2 regions of the Nocardiopsis sp. NPDC055551 genome follow, and region 1 is predicted to be linked to the other one. Evidence: predicted binding sites of a transcription regulator. Region 1 holds the regulator's gene; the other holds the start of a gene.
What was found. The regulator LexA, encoded in region 1, represses DNA repair genes until DNA is damaged. The targets are predictions, from matches to a motif close to TCGAACANNTGTTCGA.

Region 1 (5,888 bases):
GCCGACGACCCCGACCTGCCCGGTGGCGACGACACCCACACCGCTGCCCCCACGTGTGCCGCGGTCCCCCAGGACACACTCGCCGAGGTACTGCCCGGGGCCGTCCTGGAGACCGACGACCAAGGTCCCCTGAGCGGCGGGGAGAACACCGTGTGCGTGTGGAGCACCGCGGGGGCCACCGATGGTGACCGGACGATCCTGCGCGTGGACCTGTCGGCCCGCTTCACCGACGCCTCGGCCGAACCCGCCGTCAGTGGCGACGAGGCGGCGGCCCTGGCCCATCAGGCCGTGGTGCCGACCCGGGGCGAACCCGTCGAACTCCCCGGCGCAGCCGGCGCCGAGGTCTGGCGCGGACAGCTCCCCGGCACGGCCGAACTCGCCTTCCACACCACCAACCTGTTCGTACGGGTCACCTACACCGGGGAGTCCGAAGGAGACCCCGTCTCCTTCGAGGACGCCCGGGACACCGCCGTGGACGTGGCCGGACGAATCGGTGAGGCGCTGTGAGCGGTACCTACGAGACCGACCCCGGAGCGCCTCCGCCACAGAGCCGTACCTTCGCGGTCGTCCTCCTCGTCGCGCTCGTGCTGGTGGTGATCGCGTTCACCGGCTGGCTGATCTGGTACCTGCTCCGAGGCGGGGCCGAACACGGCGCCTACGAGGCCGCCCCCGAGTGCGCCATCGGCGAGACCGAGGTCCTGGCCGAGCTCGTTCCCGACCATGAACTGGAGATCGAGGAGACCGTCGGCAGCGCCCAGGACACCTTCGGCACCGGATCGCAGTGCCGTTGGGCCACCCCGCAGGAAGGCGGAACCGCCGTCCCGGCCGCGGCCACGCTCATGCTGGTCGCCGCCCCGGTCGAGGGCGGCGACGAGACCGCCGCCGACACCCTGGAGTCCACCGCGGCGGGCAACGACCCACGACCGATCGACGATCTCGGTGACCAGGCCCTGACCTGGGTGGAGATCGGCGCCTTCGAGGTCGGCTGCACCGGTGTGCGCGTCTCCAACCTCTACCTGGAGTCCTGCTACACCGCCTCCACCGACTACGACGCCGTCGGATCGGTCGATGGGGAGGCGGCCGCGGCCGAATCCGAGCGGCTGGTCAGGTCGATCGTGGCGGAACTCCCCGAGAGCATCGAGGCGGACGAGACCGACTGAGCGGTCTCACCACAGACCCTCGACGAACTCCCGCACCGCCGGGGACACCTCTGGCGAGAACGCCCGGTCGGCGTCCAACGCGGCGGCGCCGGGGGAGTCGTCGTACTCGCGCAGCACGTGGTCGACCCCGGCCAGGTCCACCCGCTCGGCCCCCTCCAGACCACCCATCAGCCGGTCGACCTCGTCCCGGGTGATCTGGGCGTCCTCATCGCCCCAGAGCACCAGGACGGGGGTCCGTTCGGGCAACGCGGCGGCCAGTTCGGGCGGGTCGAAGGCATCGATCCAGGCGAGGAAGTCCTGGTTCTGCGGGGAGAACAGACCCGTGGTGTCGCCCTCGGGCAACTCCTGACCGCCCCGTACCGCGGCGCGCGACGTCCGGGCGTGGGACAGCATCCGCACGGCCTCGGCCTCACTGAGCGCACCCTGCGCCTCGGCGGTCCGGACCTGCTCGGAGACCTGACGGTCGATGACGTCGAGCATGCGCGTCCCCGGCGGAGCCGCCAGAACCAAAGCGGGTTCGGCGCCGTCGAGCACCTCGTGCGCGCGTAGCGCGTACAGCGCGCCTTCGCTGTGGCCCACGACGATCGTGCGCTCGGGGTCGACTTCGGGCTGTTCAACCAACGCCGTGTAAGCGGCGGCCATCTGGGCGTCGAAGACCTCGGGATCGACCGGTTCCTCCAGGGCTTCCCTCACCTCGTCGTCGAAGGTGGCGGGGTCGCCGCTGCCCAACTTGTCGTAGCGAAGGGTCGCCACCCCGGCGTCACCGAGCACCCGGGACAGGTTGAGGTTGGTGTCGGCCTCGGGGCGCCCGGCGCTGTTGCCGTCCCGGTCGGTGGGGCCGCTGCCGGAGATGATGAGCGCGCCCGGCACCCCGTTCTCGGAGCCGCTCTCCCGCGGCGCGGTGAACGTGCCGTCGACGGTGAACCCGCCACCCTCGAAGCTGAGCTCGCGCTCGGCACCGCTCACCCCCGGAGGTTCGGGGCCCTCTTCCTCGGCGGGGCCACAGGCCGAGACGAGCAGGGTGAGGGCGGCGATCACCGAGACCGAGCGGCCACGGCGTCGTACGCGGCCGCGGGCGACGGGGGTGTGGGCAGGAATGGACACGCCCTCAGCGTATCGGCCGTGCCCTCCCGCACCATCCCGGCCGTGCCCTGGTGGGCGTGGCCGGGGCGGTGCGGTCGTCGTTCCCGGCCAGGGTCAGACGCGGCGCATGACCGTGACGACCTTGCCGAGGATGGTCGCGGCGTCGCCGTTGATGGGCTCGTAGGCGTCGTTGCGGGGCATCAGCCACACGTGGCCGTCGTCCCCGCGACGCAGCACCTTGACGGTGGCCTCGTCGTCCAACATGGCCGCGACGATGTCGCCGTTCTCGGCGGTGGGCTGCTGGCGGACCACCACGAGGTCGCCGTCGGTGATGGCGGCGTCGGTCATGGAGTCGCCGACCACGGTCAGCATGAACAGCCGACCCTCGCCGACCAGCTGACGCGGTAGCGCCAGGACGTCCTCGACCGATTCCTCGGCCAGGATCGGGCCACCGGCGGCGATCCGACCGATCAGCGGCACCGCGGCGGCCCGGGTCGCGTCGGCGGTGAGCTCCTCGGGCTTGATGCTCTGCGCGGTGTCGCGGCCGGGGGCGCGCAGTTCGACCGCGCGCGGCCGGTTCTGGTCCCGGTGCAGGTAGCCCTTGCGCTGGAGCACCTTGAGTTGGTGCGCGACGCTGGAAGGGCTGGAAAGACCGACGGCGTTCCCGATCTCTCGGATGGACGGCGGAAAACCGCGCTCGCGCACATAACGCTGGATGCAGTTGAGAACGCTTTGCTGGCGCGCGGTCAGTTTGGGGGCTTCGGGCACGGCACCGCCCGTGTCACCCACGGGCGAAAGAACGGTGGTGTTTCCGGGGTCGACGACCTCGGTGTTGTCCTCCGGCACGGCCGGGCCTCCTCGGCGTTCGGTTCGGTCAGGGCCTGTTCGGGTGGCCGGTGACGGGTCCGTCGTCTCACGAGTGGGCGAGACGGCGAAACCGGTGGGAAATCAAGGTCAAGATTAGTCGTTGCACACGGTGATATCAAACAAGCGTTCGAGCGGCCGAGGACGGCGACTTCGCCTTTTCGGCGGGCCTTTCCGATGACCCTCGGTTAAGTATGTACACGCGTTCCCTCGCCGCTGTCCGTCGAATGCCGAAAACGGCTTTCCCGGTGCTTCGCCCGAGGCGGCCCCGGAGCGTGTCCCCGGAGGTCGCGTGGATGCCGGAAAGCCCGCCGGGCAAGGGATTCCTCACCTGTGGAACGCGCGCCGAACGGGGTCCCCCCGGGTGCGGTCCCCTTATCCTTGGAAGCGACCCCCCGACGTATTCGAGACCTCCTCCCCGGTGGAGGCGGGTCCTGAGCCCCCACTTGAGGAACACGCCTAGGGGCGGGTTGCGACCCGTGCCCCCGGGGTCTAGGTTCGACCACAACATCTGGTGTTACCAATGGGGTATGTGCCTAGAAGTTGTGGTTAGGTAGACTCAAGGGTTGTGGTTCGGGTATAGGGAAGCAGGTGAACCAGGATGCATTGTCCGTTCTGCCGTCATCCGGACACCAGGGTGATCGACAGCAGGTCCACCGACGACGGTTCCGCGATCAGGCGACGCCGCTCCTGCCCGGTCTGTGAGCGACGCTTCACCACACAGGAGACCGTCCTGCTCATGGTCGCCAAGCGCTCCGGGGTCACCGAGCCCTTCAGCCGGAGCAAGATCATCGCCGGGGTGCGCCGGGCCTGCCAGGGGCGGCCCGTCTCCGAGGACGCCCTCGCCAAACTCGGCCAACAGGTCGAGGAGGAGATCCGAGGCCGTGGCGTGGCGGAGGTGCCGGCCAACGAGATCGGACTGGCCATCCTCGTCCCGATGCGCGACCTCGACGAAGTCGCCTACCTGCACTTCGCCAGCGTCTATCGGGGCTTCGAAAGCCTGGCGGACTTCGAAGCGGAGATCGCCAGCCTGCGGACCGACCGTGAGGACGGGACGGAGAAGGACCAGGACTCCGATCCGGCCATGCCCACGGCCGACACCGCCTCATAGCGGGCCCGGGCGTTCACCGAAACCGCCCGAGACCGCAGCGACGGCAAGAACCCGCGCGGTCATAGCCGGTCCGCGCACAGCAGACACTTCGGGGAGCGTCATGACGGAGACCAGCAGCGGTTCGACGAGTCGCAAGGGGAAGAAGGGGCCCAAGGGGCTGAAGATCAAGCGCGTCTTCACCACCGAGGGCGTCCATCCCTACGACACCCTCGACTGGGAGCGTCGCGACGTCGTCATGACCAACTGGCGTGACGGCAGCGTCAACTTCGAGCAGCGCGGCGTGGAGTTCCCCACCACCTGGTCGATGAACGCCACCCAGATCGTGGCGAGCAAGTACTTCCGCGGCGCGCTCGGCGCTCCCGAACGCGAGTGGAGCCTCAAGCAGCTCATCGACCGCGTCGTCGGCGTCTACACCGAGACCGGACTCAAGAGCGGCTACTTCGCCTCGGACGAGGACGCCGAGATCTTCGACCACGAGCTCAAGCACGCCCTCGCCAACCAGTACTTCAGCTTCAACTCCCCGGTGTGGTTCAACGTCGGGACCACCTCCTCCCAGCAGGTCTCAGCGTGTTTCATCTTGTCGGTCGACGACACGATGGAGTCGATCCTCGACTGGTACAAGGAGGAGGGGATCATCTTCAAGGGCGGCTCCGGCGCGGGTGTGAACCTGTCCCGCATCCGCTCCAGCAAGGAGCTCCTCTCCTCCGGTGGCACCGCCTCCGGACCGGTCTCCTTCATGCGCGGTGCCGACGCCTCGGCCGGAACCATCAAATCCGGCGGCGCGACCCGTCGGGCCGCCAAGATGGTCGTGCTGGACGTCGACCACCCCGACATCGAGGAGTTCGTCGAGACCAAGGCGCGCGAGGAGCACAAGATCCGTGCCCTGCGCGACGCCGGGTTCGACGTGGACCTGGGCGGCGACGACATGTTCAGCGTCCAGTACCAGAACGCCAACAACTCGGTGCGGGTCTCCGACGCCTTCATGCGCGCCGTGGAGTCCGGTTCCGAGTTCGGGCTGACCTCCCGCACCACCGGCGAGGTCGTCGCCACGGTCGACGCCAAGGACCTGTTCCACCGCATGGCCCGCGCGGCCTGGGAGTGCGCCGACCCCGGCATCCAGTACGACGGCACCATCCAGGACTGGCACACCAACCCCGAGACCGGACGGATCAGCGCGAGCAACCCGTGTTTCCCCGCTGATCAGAAGGTGCTGACCGACCGAGGACACGTCCCCATCGGCGACCTTGTCCGGAGGGCGGCACAGGGTGAGACCTTCGCCGTCTACACGAACGACGTCACGGCGGAGGCGAATCCTCGGGACGCGGTGGTAGCCATCGTCCCCACGCAGTACATGGTCACTGGCACCAACGAGGTCCTCGAACTCCGGTTCTCGGATGGTTCCGTCTTGCGTTGCACCCCGGGGCACCGGGTGTGGACGCGTAATCGCGGCTGGGCGCACGCCGAGGAATTGACGGAGCAGGACCGGATTGTTCGTTCCTTCCAGTACGCTCCTCGGTCGAATCCGATCCAGGAGATCCCGGAAGACGCCCTCGAAGCGGCTCGGAAGGCCGCGAGCCGAACCGGTGTTCGGGAGCTGAACCTGCCGACCAAGTGGGACGAGGACCCGGACCTGGCTCACTACCTGGGGTGGTTGGTCGGCGACGGTTCGA
Region 2 (5,888 bases), on a different contig from region 1:
CGTGGTGCACGCGCACGGTCTGCGCGCCGGTGCCCTGTGCGCCCTGGCCGGGGCGCGTCCGCTGGTGGTGACAGCGCACAACGGGCCGCCCCGGACGGAAGGGCCGCCGGCCGCGGTCTATCCGGTGCTGGAGCGGATCGTGGCGTTGCGCGCCGACGCCGTGCTGGGGGTCTCCGGTGACCTGGTGGAGCGGTTGCGGGCGGCGGGGGCCGAGGGCGCGCGCATGGCGGTGGTGGCGGCGCCGGGGACGGGGCGGGAGCTCAAGGGCCGTGAGGAGACCCGCCGCGACCTGGCGGTTTCACCGGAGAGACCATTGCTGCTCACGGTGGCGCGTCTGGCCGAGCAGAAGGGGATCGACATGCTGCTGGACGCGGCGTCGACGCTCGCCGGCCGGACGCCCGAACCGGTGGTGGTGATCGCCGGGGACGGACCGTTGTGGGGAGAGTTGCACGACGTGGCCGCGGAGATGGACGCGGACGTGCGCATGTTGGGTCGTCGTGACGACGTGGCGGACCTGTTGGCCGCCGCCGACGTGTTCTGTCTCACCAGCCGCTGGGAGGGTCCTTCCCTGGTGATCATGGAGGCTTTGCGGGCCGGTCTGCCGGTGGTGGCCACCCGGGTGGGCGGCATTCCCGATCTGTACGCGGGCACGGTGCTGATGGTGCCGCCCGGGGACCCTAGGGCGTTCGCCGCCGCGGTCGGGCGGGTGCTCGACGATCCCGGGCTCGCCGACGACCTGCGCGCGCGTTCACGCGAGGCGGCGCGGTCGTTGCCCACGGAGGAGGACGTGTTGGAGTCGGTGTGTTCGATCTACAAGACGGTGGCCCGATGGTGAGGGCGTTCGGCAAGGGGGATATGGCTCTCCGGAATGGTCGTTACCACCGTCGGGGCGACTTCCCCCCGGGTGTGGTTCATGGCATCCTGAGGACCGGCTCGGATGGCGTACCCTTTGTTGGTGCGCTTCTTGCGCCTGCTTCACCACGTGAGGGGAGTATCCCTGTCGCGGCGGCGCCGTCATCACGGACCACAACGTTGTGTTCCCGGTTCCGTCGGTCCACACCTTTGAGGTGCGGGCGGGAGAGACCTCCGGTTAGTTTTCGTGCGCGCACAACGCTCGCGCGCACCGACCGGAGGAGAATCCGTCAGTGAACGTTCCCCTGTGGGTCTGGGCTGCCACCATCGCGGCCATGATCCTGATCCTTGCCGTGGATCTGATCATCGTCGACCGTCCCTGGAGTAAGACCAAGGGCCCGATGGAATTCGGGATGAAGCAGGCCGGCTGGTGGGCGGTCTTCTACATCGGCCTCGCCGTGGTCTTCGGTTTCGGTGTCATGTACTTCGGCGGTGGCACCGCGGGTGCCGAGTACTTCGCCGGCTTCGTCACCGAGAAAAGCCTGAGCATCGACAACCTGTTCGTCTTCTATCTGTTGTTGACGGGCTTCGCGGTGCCCAAGAAGTACCAGCACGAGGTGTTGCTGGTCGGCATCGTCATCGCGATCGTGATGCGCGGCATCTTCATCGTCCTGGGCGCCCAGGTCATCAACGCCTGGAGCGAGGTCTTCTACCTCTTCGGCGTCTTCCTCATCTACACCGGTTACAAGATCATCCGGGACCACCTCAAGGGTGACGAGGACGACAAGGACTTCACGCAGACCCCGGTGGTCCGCCTGGTCAAGCGTTTCTGGCCGGTGACGAACGACTACCACGACGCCAAGATGACCGTGAAGCTCGACGGCCGTCGTCACGTGACCCCGATGCTGCTGGTGATCGTCGCGATCGGTGTCATCGACCTGGTCTTCGCCGTCGACTCCATCCCGGCGATCTTCGGTCTGACCCAGGACGCCTACATCGTCTTCACCGCCAACGCCTTCGCCCTGATGGGTCTGCGTCAGCTGTACTTCCTCCTGGCCGGTCTCATGGACCGCCTGGCCTACATCAGCTGGGGCCTGTCGGCGATCATGGTCTTCATCGGCGTGAAGATGATCCTGCACGCGCTGCACGAGAACGGCGTGCACGTCATCGAGGTCGGTATCGGCACCTCGCTGACCGTCATCCTGGGCATCATGACCATCACCATCATCGGCAGCCTGATCAAGTCGCGCTCGGACGAGGGCAAGGACAAGCGGGCCGAGGTGGAGACGGACAGCTCCGCCGACCGGTCCTGAGGGCCCTGGAGAACTTCAAAGAACCCCAGATATTCGAACGGTTGTTCGTCTATAGTGGTGGTGGTCTGACGCCGACGCGTCATGGCCACCACCACTTCTGCTTGGTGGAAGAAACCGTCACGGGCGATCGTTAGTCTTGGCGGACGGGGGAGGTGACCCCCTCCCCACATCCCCGCCATGGCCCGGACGGGCCTGCGACCGCCGTACCGCGAAGGATGTCTCACTCGATGGTCGAACAACTGGTGGTCCGTGGAGCACGGGAGCACAACCTCAAGGACGTCTCCCTGGATCTGCCCCGCGACTCCATGATCGTGTTCACGGGCCTCTCCGGCTCGGGCAAGTCCTCACTCGCCTTCGACACGATCTTCGCCGAGGGCCAGCGCCGCTATGTCGAGTCACTGTCGGCGTACGCCCGTCAGTTCCTCGGACAGATGGACAAACCCGACGTCGATTTCATCGAGGGCCTCTCGCCCGCGGTCTCCATCGACCAGAAGTCCACCAGCCGCAACCCGCGTTCCACGGTGGGGACCATCACCGAGGTCTACGACTACCTGCGCCTGTTGTGGGCGCGCGTGGGCGTGCCGCACTGCCCAGAGTGCCACCGCGAGATCGCCCGGCAGAGCCCTCAGCAGATCGTCGATCGGGTCATGGAGATGACCGAGGGCACCCGTTTCCAGGTGCTCGCCCCGGTCGTGCGCGGCCGTAAGGGCGAGTACGTCGAACTCTTCAAGGACCTGCAGTCCAAGGGCTTCACCCGCGCCATGGTCGACGGCCGGGCGGTGCGCCTGGACGAGACGCCCAAGCTGGGACGCTACGACAAGCACGAGATCTCCGTGGTCGTGGACCGTCTCAGCGTCAAGCCCGGATCCCTGGGTCGACTCACCGACTCGGTCGAAACGGCGCTGAAGCTGGCCGGGGGCACCATCGTCCTGGACTTCGTCGACCTGGAGAACGACGACCCCGAGCGGGAGAAGGTCTTCTCCGAGCACCTGTACTGCCCCTACGACGACCTGTCCTTCGAGCAGCTCGAACCGCGTTCCTTCTCCTTCAACGCCCCCTACGGCGCCTGCCCCGACTGCTCCGGTCTGGGCACCCGCATGGAGGTCGACGGCGACCTGCTCGTGCCCGACCCGGAGAAGACGCTCGCCGACGGCGCCATCGCCCCCTGGTCGGGCGGCCCGAACGGCGGTTACTGGGAACGCATCCTCAAGGCCCTGGGCGAGGCCATCGGCTTCGACACCGACACCGCCTGGGAGCGACTGCCCCGGCAGGCCCGCAAGGCCATCCTGGAGGGGCACGACACCCAGGTCCACGTGAGCTACCGCAACCGGTACGGGCGCAGCCGCTCCTACTACACCGAGTTCGAGGGCGTGGTGCCCTGGGTGAAGCGTCGTCACTCCGAGGTGGAGAGCGACCACACCCGTGAGCGCCTCGAAGGCTACATGCGCAGCGTGCCCTGCCCCACCTGCGAGGGCACCCGGCTCAAGCCGGTGGTGCGCGCGGTGACGATCGGCGGCAGGTCCATCGCCGACGTCGCCTCGATGTCGCTGAGCGAGAGCGCCGCCTTCCTGGCCGACCTGAGGCTTTCGGACCGCGACATGGTCATCGCCGCGCAGGTGCTCAAGGAGATCAACGCCCGCCTGGGCTTCCTGCTGGACGTGGGGCTGGACTACCTCAGCCTGGCCCGCTCCTCGGGTTCGCTGTCGGGTGGTGAGGCCCAGCGCATCCGTCTGGCGACCCAGATCGGCTCCGGCCTGGTGGGTGTCCTCTACGTCCTGGACGAGCCCTCCATCGGGCTGCACCAGCGCGACAACGCCCGCCTGTTGGAGACCCTGCAGCGGCTGCGCGACATCGGCAACACCCTCATCGTGGTCGAGCACGACGAGGACACCATCCGAGCCGCCGACTGGATCGTCGACATCGGCCCCGGCGCCGGCGAGCACGGCGGGCACGTGGTGGTCTCCGGCATCGTCGACGAGCTCTACACCGCCACCGACTCGCTGACCGGCGACTACCTGTCGGGACGGCGCGTCATCGAGTTGCCCGAGAAGCGTCGTCCCCTGACCAAGGGGCACGAGTTGGTGGTGCGCGGGGCCCGGGAGAACAACCTGGAGGGCATCGACGTCACCTTTCCGCTGGGCGTGTTCACCGCCGTCACCGGGGTGTCCGGTTCGGGCAAGTCCACGCTGGTCAACGAGATCCTGTACAAGGCGTTGGCCAAGGAGCTCAACGGCGCCCGCGACGTGCCCGGGCGGCACCTGCGGGTCAACGGGATGGGCAAGGTCGACAAGGTGGTGCACGTCGACCAGAGCCCCATCGGTCGTACCCCGCGCTCCAACCCGGCCACCTATTCCGGGGTCTTCGACCACGTGCGCAAGCTGTTCGCGCAGACCACCGACGCCAAGACACGCGGCTACCAGCCGGGCCGGTTCTCCTTCAACGTCAAGGGCGGACGCTGCGAGTCCTGCTCCGGTGACGGCACGCTCAAGATCGAGATGCAGTTCCTGCCCGACGTGTACGTGCCCTGCGAGGTGTGCCACGGCGCCCGGTACAACCGGGAGACCCTGCAGGTGAAGTACAAGGGCAAGAACATCTCCGAGGTGTTGGAGATGCCGATCGCCGAGGCCCTGGAGTTCTTCGAGCCGATCAACGCGATCCGGCGCCACCTGCAGACGCTCGTGGACGTCGGCCTGGGGTACGTGCGGTTGGGGCAGCCCGCCACCACGCTCTCCGGCGGTGAGGCCCAGCGGGTCAAGCTCGCCTCCGAGCTGCAGCGCCGATCCACCGGCAAGACCGTGTACGTGCTGGACGAGCCCACCACGGGTCTGCACTTCGAGGACATCCGCAAGCTGCTGGGCGTGCTCGACAGGCTCACCGAGAGCGGCAACACCGTGATCGTCATCGAGCACAACCTCGACGTGATCAAGACCGCCGACCACGTCATCGACATGGGCCCCGAGGGCGGCTCCGGCGGTGGCCTGGTGGTCGCGCAGGGCACCCCGGAGGAGGTCGGCGCGGTCGCGGAGTCCTACACCGGACGCTTCCTCGCCAAGATGCTCTGAGGCCGTCGCCGAGCGGGGGCCGGGACGGGGCACCCCACCTGAGCTACTACAGTTCGTAGTGGACTTTCAGGCGCAGGTGAGGAGCGTTCGGTCGTGGCCGGAATGAGGACATGCGGGTGCGGGATGAGCAGGCGACGTCTGCTCGGTGCGGCGGGCGCGGCCACGGCCGTCGGTGCCGTGAGCGCCTGCGGGGAACCTCCCGAACCGCAGGAGGTGCGCCGCGGCCAGGTGATCGGCCAGACCACCGAGGTTCCCGAGGGCGGCGGAACGGTGTTCAGCCACAGCAAACTGGTGGTGACCCAGCCGGAGAAGGGTGAGTTCAAGGCCTTCGACGCCGCCTGCACCCACGGTGGTTGCACGGTCCAGGAGGTGGACGAGGAGCTGATCCGGTGCCTGTGCCACGGCAGCGAGTTCGACTACACCTCAGGCGAACCGGTGGCCGGGCCCGCCCGGGACCCCCTGGAGCCGTTCACCGTCACCATCGACGGCACCGACATCATCCTGGATTAGCGGATCTCGGATCCGACATGAGGGAGCCCCGACCGGATGTGACCGGGCGGGGCTCCCTCATGTTCGAGAGGACGCGGGGGCTCAGGCCTCTTCCGGGTCCCCCGAGCGTGCGTCGCCGTTGCTCTGGTGCACGGCGCCTGAGGCGGCGGTG

Region 2: uvrA (excinuclease ABC subunit UvrA) is a predicted target of LexA. The motif match lies at 2,199-2,214, and genes of this name have one in related genera.

Annotation. Positions count from the first base shown of each region.
Region 1 is NZ_JBSHJJ010000012.1:206,056-211,943, forward strand. It holds gene ACWGSK_RS21790 (hypothetical protein) at 1-507, shown strand, start outside; gene ACWGSK_RS21795 (hypothetical protein) at 504-1,160, shown strand; gene ACWGSK_RS21800 (alpha/beta hydrolase family protein) at 1,167-2,264, opposite strand; gene lexA (transcriptional repressor LexA) at 2,358-3,032, opposite strand; gene nrdR (transcriptional regulator NrdR) at 3,709-4,218, shown strand; gene ACWGSK_RS21815 (vitamin B12-dependent ribonucleotide reductase) at 4,319-5,888, shown strand, end outside.
Region 2 is NZ_JBSHJJ010000007.1:355,971-361,858, reverse strand. It holds gene ACWGSK_RS15490 (glycosyltransferase family 4 protein) at 1-835, shown strand, start outside; gene ACWGSK_RS15485 (TerC family protein) at 1,146-2,165, shown strand; gene uvrA (excinuclease ABC subunit UvrA) at 2,393-5,227, shown strand; gene ACWGSK_RS15475 (Rieske (2Fe-2S) protein) at 5,351-5,737, shown strand; gene ACWGSK_RS15470 (mechanosensitive ion channel family protein) at 5,819-5,888, opposite strand, start outside.